DNA from 3 places in the Acidovorax carolinensis genome. Region 2 is predicted to be linked to each of the others. Evidence: predicted binding sites of a transcription regulator. Region 2 holds the regulator's gene; each other region holds the start of a gene.
The links. Region 2 encodes FNR, which switches genes on or off when oxygen is low (the NO sensors DNR and NnrR bind a similar motif). Its sites were predicted from a motif close to TTGATNNNNATCAA; they were not measured.

Region 1 (3,269 bases), 1.4 Mb from region 2:
CCATCTGCAAGAGCTTGTCTTTTTCGCCCTGCATCATCTTGGCCACTGGGATGCCGGTTGCACGGCTCACCACCTCGGCGATTTCCTCGGCACCCACCTGGGTGCGCAGCAGGCGGTTGCCCTGGGCCGCACCGTCCTTGCCTTCTTCCTTGGCCTGGGCTTCCTTGAGCTGCTTTTCCAGATCGGGCAGCTTGCCATATTGCAGTTCGGCCACCTTGTTGAAGTCGCCCTTGCGCTTGAGTTCTTCGATCTGCAGCTTGACCTGCTCGACCTGCTCGCGCACATGCTGGCTGCCCTGGGCCTGGGCTTTTTCGGCCTGCCAGATCTCGTCGAGGTCGGCGATTTCTTTTTGCAGCGACTCGATTTCTTCCTCGATCAGGCCAAAGCGCTTTTGCGAGGCTTCGTCCTTCTCGCGGCGCACGGCCTCGCGCTCGATCTGCAGCTGGATCAGTCGGCGGTCGAGCTTGTCCATGACCTCGGGTTTGGAGTCGATCTCGATCTTGATCTTGGACGCAGCCTCGTCGATCAGGTCAATCGCCTTGTCGGGCAGGAAGCGGTCGGTGATGTAGCGGTGCGAGAGCTCGGCGGCGGCCACGATGGCCGGGTCGGTGATCTCCACGCCGTGGTGTACCTCGTATTTTTCCTGCAGGCCGCGCAGGATGGCAATGGTCGCCTCCACGGTGGGTTCGCCCACCAGGATCTTCTGGAAGCGGCGCTCCAGTGCGGCGTCCTTCTCGATGTACTTGCGGTATTCGTCGAGCGTGGTGGCACCCACGCAGTGCAGCTCGCCACGCGCCAGCGCAGGTTTCAGCATGTTGCCGGCGTCCATGGCGCCCTCGGCCTTGCCGGCGCCCACCATGGTATGCAACTCGTCGATGAAAACGATGGTCTGGCCTTCGTCCTGCGCCAGTTCCTTGAGCACGGTTTTCAGGCGCTCCTCGAACTCGCCGCGGTATTTGGCGCCGGCCAGCAGCGCCGCCATGTCAAGGCTCAACACCCGCTTGCCCTTGAGCGACTCGGGCACCTCGCCAGCCACGATGCGCTGGGCCAGGCCTTCCACGATGGCGGTCTTGCCCACGCCGGGCTCGCCGATCAGCACCGGGTTGTTCTTGGTGCGCCGTTGCAGCACCTGGATGGCGCGGCGGATCTCGTCGTCGCGGCCGATCACCGGGTCGAGCTTGCCCATGCGCGCGCGCTCGGTCAGGTCGATGCAGTATTTTTTCAGCGCCTCGCGCTGGCCTTCGGCCTCGGCGCTGTCCATCTTCTGGCCGCCACGCACGGCGTCAATGGCGGCTTCCAGGCTCTTGCGCGTGAGGCCGTTTTCCTTGGCGATCTTTGCGGCATCACCCTTGCTGTCGATCACGGCCAGCAAAAACAGCTCGCTGGCGATGAACTGGTCGCCGCGCTTGATGGCCTCTTTCTCGGTGGCCTGCAGCACGCGGCCCAGCTCGGGCCCGCCCTGCACCTGGTCCTGGCCCTGCACGGAAGGCAGGCGCTTGACGGCGGCTTCGGCCGCAGCCAGCAGGCCGGGCACATTGGCGCCCGCGCGCTGCAGCAGCGCCCTGGGGCCGTCATCCTGCTTGAGCATGGCCACGAGCATGTGCACGGGCTCGATGTAGGCGTTGTCATTGCCCAGCGCAATGCTCTGGGCATCGCTCAGGGCTTCCTGGAACTTGGTGGTGAATTTGTCGAGACGCATGGTCCATATCCTCCGAATTGCAGAGCACTTGGGGCGCTGCGTGCCTGATTTCAAGACAGTGCTGCGGCGGCAGGATTGACCTGCGTCAGTGAATCGCCCAAGCGCCATCGCCTGCGAAAATACTTTTTTGATAGCTACCAGCGCTTTACCAACAAGCGCTAGCGGCCAATTTCATCCAATTTATTCAGGGCAAGGCAGCAACAGCCCCTTCAGGCATTGCGGGCCGTGATGCCCCAGCGCGCCAGCGCGGCGTCGTCGCTCACGCGCGCATCCACCCAGCGGGCGCCCTGCGCCGTCTGCTCCTTCTTCCAGAACGGCGCCTGCGTCTTGAGGTAGTCCATCAAAAATTCACAGGCCTGAAAGCTCTGGCCGCGGTGGGCGCTGGTCACCGCGACCAGCACGATCTGGTCGAGTGGCTGCAGCAACCCCACGCGGTGGATCACGCGGGCACCAAAGATGTCAAAGCGCCGGAAAGCCTCATCCACCATGGCTTCGATGGATTTTTCGGTCATGCCGGGGTAGTGCTCCAGCTCCATCGAAGCCACGGCATCGCCTTCGTTGCGGTCGCGCACCGTGCCCACAAAGCTGCAAACCGCGCCCACGCCCTTGTCACCACGCCGCAGGGCGTCGAGTTCGGCGGACACATCAAAGTCTTGCGTCTGGATAGATACACGGGGCAGGTTCATGGCAGGCTCAACAACGGGCGAAATCAAGGGCTGGACGATCGCATCAGCCATCACGGCGAGCGGTGCAGGCGCGGTGCGGCCAGCAGCGCACGCTCTTCCTCCACCACCTGCTGCAGCTGCTGCAGCGCGGGCGATGGCGGCAGCTGGGCCAACAGCCCCTGCAGGCGCGTAACGTCGCCCACGCTGGGCGCCACCTTGATCTGCGCCGACGCCGCCGCCAGGTTGCCGCTGCGCACCAGCGCCATCACCTTGGCGGGCCATTCACTCTTGGTTCGTGCCATGGGAAGGTTTTTTGAAGGGGAAAGGGATTGTCTGTAGCATTCGCCCGCACTGTAACCCCAACCTGCCCATGGCCACGCAAACCATCACCACCGCCAGCTACAAGCTGTTTCCATCACCCCGCAACCAGCACCGCAACGCCGTCTTCGAGCACGAAGTGTTTGTGCCCCACCCCTATGCGCTGATCGATCTGCCCAGCATGCACCTGGCCGGCAAATACACCCTGTTTGCAGCCTGCCGGCTGTCGGACATGAAGATGGGGCAACTGGTGACATTCGAGCTGGCGGCCGATGGAGCAAAGTTCGAGCGGCTGTTCACCCCCGACTGAGCGATGCCCATGGACGACGACAACCAGATCCACGTTCCGCCCTCGTTCATAGCGGTGTACTCCGACGCGCGCGGGCGGCTCACCGAAAAGTCCGATGCGGTGCGCACCCGCTACGAGCTGTGCGAAGACCTCGCGGGCCACCTGGTGGAGCACGCGCAGACGCTGTACCACGTGCAGGCGCCGTCCGAGTCCGAGATTTTGCGGCGCATCCATGCCGGTTTGTGCACGGCCGAATCGGGCGTTTCGGTAGCCGAGGCCACCTGGATCGTCACGCGGC
Region 2 (3,269 bases):
CGGGCGGTAAGCTCGAAAACGTGTATCGGTTGCAGATCATGAATGCCACAGAGGCTGCGCAGCGCTATCGCATTGCAGCGAGCGGGCTCGATGGCCTTGAAGTGGCATCGGAGCGGGAGATTGAAATTGGTGCCGCAGAATCCCGCTGGGTGGCTGTGCGGCTCCAGATACCCTATGGATCGGCCGCTCCGGGCTCTCACACGATTCATTTCGATATTTCGGCACCGGAAAGCGGTGGCAAAGTTACCGAGAAATCCATTTTCCTGGTGCCACGTTAGGTGAAGGTCGCTTAATGGCTCCAGGGCGTCTTGCGAACTGTATTGCTGACAAGCTGAGAAATTTTTATGTCATCCAGCCCCGTTGTTACTCCTAAATCGCAGCCCTGGTGGAGATTTGGTCATGTCTGGCTGGTGATTGCCGGGCCGGTCATTGTGGTGATCGCCGGCTTTGTCACGCTGTGGCTGGCTGTCAGTCGGCCTGACCCCGTCGTAGAGGAAGACTATTACCGCAAGGGAATTGAGATCAACCAGACGCTCGCGCAGCCTGAAAAAAGTTTGGCTCCCGCAGTCAAGGCCCGTAACCACGCGGCGACACCTGCTGGGGATCAACCTCGCTGAGCTTTGATGCTAGCCTGGTGTAGGCAAATCCCCTCAGCAAAACCTTAGGAGACAACACAATGTGGACGCAACGCCTGATGTGGATTGCATGGCCTGCCTTTTTGGTAGCAGGCGTTCTGGAAATGCTGGTTTTCGCCATGGTGGATCCGCAGGATCTGCATTGGTTTGGTCAGCCGTTGACGCTGTCGCGCCAGGGCGTTTATACCCTTGCGTTCTTTGTTTTCTGGATCATTACCATGGTTGCCAGCGCGCTGACGACCCTGCTGTCTATGTCACCCTTTGAACTCAACCGCTGCCCTGTGGCCCCGCAGGCACGCCCGGATGATTGTCACAAGGCTTCATCGTGCCCCTAAGAGGCACATTTCTGTATGACGATCAGTGGCAGGCCTGCTGATTGTTAACGATGCGCTTGAGGGCCTCGGTATCCAGAATGCGGACATGGCGCTGTTTCACTTCCACGGTGCCTTCTTCCACAAATTTCGAGAACGTGCGGCTCACGGTTTCCAGTTTGAGTCCCAGGTAACTGCCAATTTCTTCCCGCGTCATCCGCAATACCAGTTCGGATTGCGAGAACCCACGGGCGTGCAGGCGTTGCACCAGATTGAGAAGGAACGCCGCAAGACGCTCTTCGGCGCGCATGCTGCCGAGCAAAAGCATTACACCGTGCTCGCGAACGATTTCGCGGCTCATGATCTTGTGAACATGGTGCTGCAGGGCGTTGACTTCGCGCGACAGTTCTTCGATGCGATCAAAGGGCATGACGCACACTTCGGCGTCTTCGAGGGCGATGGCGTCGCAGGTATGGTGATCGTTGACGATGCCGTCGAGCCCAATAATCTCACCGGCCATCTGAAAACCCGTGACCTGGTCACGCCCATCTTCCGTGGCGACGCAGGTCTTGAAAAATCCTGTGCGAATGGCATAGAGAGAAGTGAATGACTCTCCATTGCGAAAGAGGGTACCGCCACGCTTGATCTTTCGTCGCACGGCCACGATGTCGTCAATGCGTTGCAACTGCTGTTCGTTCAAACCTACGGGCATGCACAGTTCTCGCAGGTTGCAGTTGGAACAGGCGACTTTGATGGTTTGCGGATTCATGGACACTGGAACCTGGTTGGGCCGGGATAATTGGCTGATATCTGTTGGGACGCAATTGTCCCGCGCTGCGCGCCCGGCGGCTGATATGAATCAAATTGTCACCGCTGCGTCCCTTCATGTTCTTGATTAAAGTCAAGGACGTCGGTCGAAGGGTACGGCACAGTATCAATGCACGCAAGGATATTTTCCCATGACCGCTGTTTCACCAGAACTTCTGCGCCGTTTTGACGTGCCAGGACCTCGTTATACCTCCTATCCCACCGCAGATCGGTTTGTGGAGGCGTTTGGGCAAGAGGACTATGTGCTGGCGCTCTCGCAGCGCCGGGTGGGTACCACGGCCATGGCGCTGCCGCTGTCCCTGTACGTCCACATTCCGTTTTGCGAATCGCTGTGTTACTACTGCGCTTGCAACAAGATCATCACCAAGCACCATGACCGTGCCGATGTGTATTTGCGCTATCTGAGCCGCGAAATTGATCTGTACACGGCCCACTGTGGCACCGGGCAGGTAGTCAGTCAGCTTCACTTGGGCGGGGGCACGCCAACCTTTCTGTCGGATGACGGCCTGCGGCAGCTCATGGCAACGCTGCGTCGCAGCTTCTCGCTTGCTCCGGGCGGCGAATACTCCATTGAGGTCGATCCCCGCACAGTCACTGCCGATCGCTTGGCAGTGCTGGCTGAGCTGGGTTTCAACCGGCTGAGCTTCGGCGTGCAGGATTTCGATACCGAGGTGCAGAAGGCGGTGCACCGTATCCAGCCGGCAGATCAGGTGTTTGCGCTGGTGGAGGCATCCCGCGCCCTGGGCTTTGAGTCCGTCAACGTGGACCTGATCTACGGGCTGCCACGCCAGACGCCCGAGTCGTTTGACCGTACATTGGCACAGGTGGTGCAATTGCGCCCCGACCGGATTGCCTTGTACGCCTATGCCCATCTACCCGATCGTTTCAAGCCGCAGCGGCGCATCATATCGACTGAGTTGCCTGCAGCGTCTGCCAAGGTGACCATGCTGTCGCGCTCGCTGGACGCATTCATGGACGCGGGTATGTCTATGTGGGCATGGACCACTTTGCCCTGCCCACCGATGCTTTGGCTGTTGCCAAACGGCAGGGGCGACTGCATCGCAACTTTCAGGGCTACAGCACCCAGCCCGATTGCGATCTCATTGGCCTGGGCGTGTCAGCCATCGGCAGGGTGGGTGCCACCTACAGTCAGAACGCCAAGTCGCTGGAGGAGTACTACGACCACCTGGACCAGGGGCGCTTGCCCGTGGTGCGAGGATTGGCCCTGAACCGTGACGATCTGGTGCGCAGGGCTGTCATCATGGCGCTCATGTGCCAGGGCGAATTGCAGTTTGAACCCCTCGATCAGGCGTGGCTCATTGATTTTCGGAAGTATTTCGCTCCCGAACTGGAGCAGTTGGAGACCATGGCCGAGCAAGGGCTTGTCGTGTTGAGTGCCGAGGGCGTCAAGGTGACCTCCATGGGCTGGTTTTTTGTGCGCGGCATCGCGATGGTGTTTGACCGCTATCTGCAGGCTGACCGCAATCGGGCGAGG
Region 3 (3,269 bases), 1.1 Mb from region 2:
TCACGTCGGGCCAGACCGGGGCGCCAAAGGCCTCGTAGGCTGCCAGGTTGCGGTTGGCATTGACCATGGTGGCACCCACCTGCATTTGCAGGCGCATCAGCGTGTGCAGCGCCAGCGGCAGGCCGCGAAAGTTTTGCAGGCCTTTATCGACGCCGCCCATGCGGGAGCCCCGGCCGCCTGCGAGAACCAGGCCGGTGATGTCTTGGGTTTCAATCATTCGTTGGTTTCAATGGTTTGCACAGACAGTGTGTTTCCTGTTGCCTTGAAGCAGGCACGGCATAGACCAGTGCACCCGTGGAACTGGCTCTGCCAGGCCACCGGGTGCGTTCCCCTCCCGCGTAGCGAGAGAGGGGGAAGGCGCCGAAGGCGACTCAGGGGGAGGCGCTTCATCTCATCCACCGATGTAGCTCATCTCCACCCGCCGTGCGCCCTGCGTGGTGTCGGCAGCCAGGCTGCTGCGCAGTTCTGAATAACGGTCGGTGCGGCCCTGCCAGATGGGGGCGATGGCCGATGCAATGGCTTCGTCGGTGGCGCCGCCGCGCAGCAAGCCGCGCAGGTCATGGCCCTGGGTGGCAAACAGGCACAGGTAGAGCCTGCCTTCGGTGGACAGCCTGGCGCGGTTGCAGTCATGGCAGAAGGCCTGGGTCACGCTGCTGATCACCCCCACTTCGCCGAGGGCCGGGTCATGCTGGCCGGCGGCATTGGCATAGCCCCAGCGCTCGGCGGTTTCGCCGGGGCTGGTCGGGCTCAGCGGCACCAGCGGCAGTTCGGCGCGCAGGCGTGCAATCAACTCGGCCGAGGGCAGCACCTCGTCCATGCGCCAGCCGTTGGTGGCGCCCACGTCCATGTATTCAATGAAGCGCAGCGTGGTGCCGGTGCCGCGAAAATGCCGCGCCATGGGCAAAATTTCATGGTCGTTGGTGCCGCGCTTGACCACCATGTTGACCTTGATGTGCGACAGGCCCGCCGCGTGTGCTGCCTCGATGCCGGCCAGCACATCGGCCACCGGGAAATCCACATCGTTCATGCGGCGAAACACCGCGTCGTCGAGCCCGTCAAGGCTCACCGTCACGCGGTTCAGGCCCGCATCCTTGAGCGCCCGCGCCTTGCGCGCCAGCAGCGAGCCGTTGGTGGTGAGCGTGAGGTCGGGCGGCAGGCCATCGACCGTGCGCAATTGGGCCAGTTGCGCCACCAGTTCTTCGAGGTTCTTGCGCAGCAGGGGCTCGCCCCCGGTCAGGCGGATCTTGCGCACGCCATGCGCCAGAAACAGCCGCGCCAGCCGCGTGATCTCTTCAAACCTCAGCAGGGCGTTGTGCGGCAGGTAGGCATGGTCCTTGTCGAACACTTCCTTGGGCATGCAGTAGTTGCAGCGGAAGTTGCAGCGGTCGGTCACGCTGATGCGCAGGTCGCGCAGCGGACGGCCCCGGGTGTCGGTCAGCAGACCGGTGGGGGCGGTGGCCTGCGCGGGCACCTTGGGCGCCAGAGCAGCGATGCGTTGGTCCACCAGAGGAATCACACGTTCAGACATGGGGTGATTCTGCCGCATCAGCCCCGCATCCGCGGGCTTGCCCCTGCTGTTGAAGTTGACTGAAGTCAATGGTGCGGGCGAATCGCCGGGATAGCTCGCATAGGGCGTGCCAATGGCATTTGCTTGACCTGACGCAGGGGGCGCCGATGGCGTGTCACAACAATCGGGGCATGTGTTTTCAAGGAAATGACATGACGAATGTGAGTGATGCGAGTGATGGTTCGATGGCACAGGCGCTGCACTGTCAGCGACGGTTGGCGGTGCAGTGGGTCGCGGCAGGCATCCTGCTGCCCACCTGGGCCAGCGGGGCCCAGGCGCAAATCGCGCTTTCTGGCGCCGTCAACCACGCGGGGTGGTTTCGGGCACTGTCACAGCGCATGGCAAAGGCGTATTGCCAGCAGCATTTGCAGGTGATGCCTGCCGCTGCGACGGATGTGCTGGGCCATGCGCGCAAGATGGTGCAGCAGGGTTCGGCCGAGCTGGCCCGGGGCCTGCGGTCGGGCCAGTGGCCCGCCGAAGTGGTGCGTCAGCTGGACGAAGTGCAAAAGCAGTTCGCATTGCTCGACCAGTTGACAGCGGCCCCCACATCGCGGGCGGCCGTGGTGGCGGTGTCCGAGCAGTCTGACCGCATGCTGCTGGTGGCCCAGGCAGTGACCGAGTCCATCGAAAAAATGGCGCGCGTGGCCAGCGCGCGGCTGGTGAACCTGGCCGGCCGCCAGCGCATGCTGTCCCAGCGCCTGGCCAAGAACTATTTTCTGGTTGCCGCCAAAGCGGACAGCAAGGTGGTGCAAGCGCAACTTGCGGCGGACGCCGCCGATTTCCGGCAGGCCATGCAATCCCTGGCGGCTGCGCCAGTGTCCACGCCCGCCATTCGGGGTGAACTGGAACTGGCGGCCTCGCAGTGGGTGTTTTTTGACTCTGCGCTGCGCCGTCCCGCCGATGAGCAGGGCCTGAGCGCGGTGGCCACCACCAGTGAACGCCTGCTGAGCGTGATGGACCGGCTGACAGGCCTTTATGAAGCCGCCTTGCGCGAGGTGCTGGGCTGAGCACGCAGCGTGCAGCCCCGCGGCCGCGCGCAGGGTGTTACTCCAGCCAGCGCACGTTCTGCATGACTTCGTCAAAAAAGCTGCGTAGGGTGGACGTGCTCATGCTGTAAGGATCGAAATCGGCAGAGCTGGAGTATTTGAGGAACAGTTGCCGGTTGGTGTCCAGCGAGGTCAGCAGCCCCATGGACCAGCTGGTAAAGCGCCGGTGCGGAATTTCGCCAAAGTCGAGCACGGCCGTGTCGCGGTGGCGGGTGTCTTTGAGCAAGCGGTGATAGAGCGCGTTCACCGCCGCGCGGTCACCTTCAAGTTGCTGCAAAAAAATGCCATGGTTCAGACACAGCGCGCCGGTAATGCCTGCGCGGGCATTGTTGCGTTGCGATGCGCCCAGTATGTCTTTGATGTCCGCAGGCCCCAGGATGCGTGCGGTGCGGCTGGCGTAAGTCAGTTGTATCAACATGTGTGTCTCCTGAGCGGCGCAGTGTGTCAGGTTTGGCGACCCGGGGTGCATGCCGGTACGAATGACCCTGCGGTGCGGTGCCATGGGGCGGGCGCAGCGCTCGCCCCCGCTCAGAGAGCGATCAGACGCAACGTGCGCCGTCCACCTCGATGCACACGCCGCTGACAAACGCAGCCTCGTCGCTGGCCAGGTACAGCGCGGCGTTGGCCACGTCGAGCGCGGTGGAGAAACGTCCCAG

Region 1: the regulator FNR is predicted to act here: its motif matches at 1,775-1,788, upstream of clpB (ATP-dependent chaperone ClpB).
Region 3: the regulator FNR is predicted to act here: its motif matches at 1,584-1,597, upstream of CBP34_RS12580 (type IV pili methyl-accepting chemotaxis transducer N-terminal domain-containing protein).

What each region holds. Positions count from the first base shown of each region.
Region 1 covers NZ_CP021361.1:3,023,937-3,027,205, forward strand. The annotation lists gene clpB (ATP-dependent chaperone ClpB) at 1-1,699, opposite strand, end outside; gene CBP34_RS14110 (molybdenum cofactor biosynthesis protein MoaE) at 1,909-2,385, opposite strand; gene CBP34_RS14115 (hypothetical protein) at 2,436-2,666, opposite strand; gene CBP34_RS14120 (hypothetical protein) at 2,735-2,992, shown strand; gene CBP34_RS14125 (hypothetical protein) at 3,002-3,269, shown strand, end outside.
Region 2 covers NZ_CP021361.1:1,602,562-1,605,830, forward strand. The annotation lists gene ccoG (cytochrome c oxidase accessory protein CcoG) at 1-278, shown strand, start outside; gene CBP34_RS07555 (FixH family protein) at 345-617, shown strand; gene CBP34_RS07560 (hypothetical protein) at 677-970, shown strand; gene fnr (fumarate/nitrate reduction transcriptional regulator Fnr) at 993-1,715, opposite strand; partial or broken gene hemN (oxygen-independent coproporphyrinogen III oxidase) at 1,906-3,269, shown strand, end outside.
Region 3 covers NZ_CP021361.1:2,683,531-2,686,799, reverse strand. The annotation lists gene mobA (molybdenum cofactor guanylyltransferase MobA) at 1-217, opposite strand, end outside; gene moaA (GTP 3',8-cyclase MoaA) at 392-1,528, opposite strand; gene CBP34_RS12580 (type IV pili methyl-accepting chemotaxis transducer N-terminal domain-containing protein) at 1,720-2,574, shown strand; gene CBP34_RS12575 (BLUF domain-containing protein) at 2,612-3,031, opposite strand; gene CBP34_RS12570 (SDR family oxidoreductase) at 3,153-3,269, opposite strand, start outside.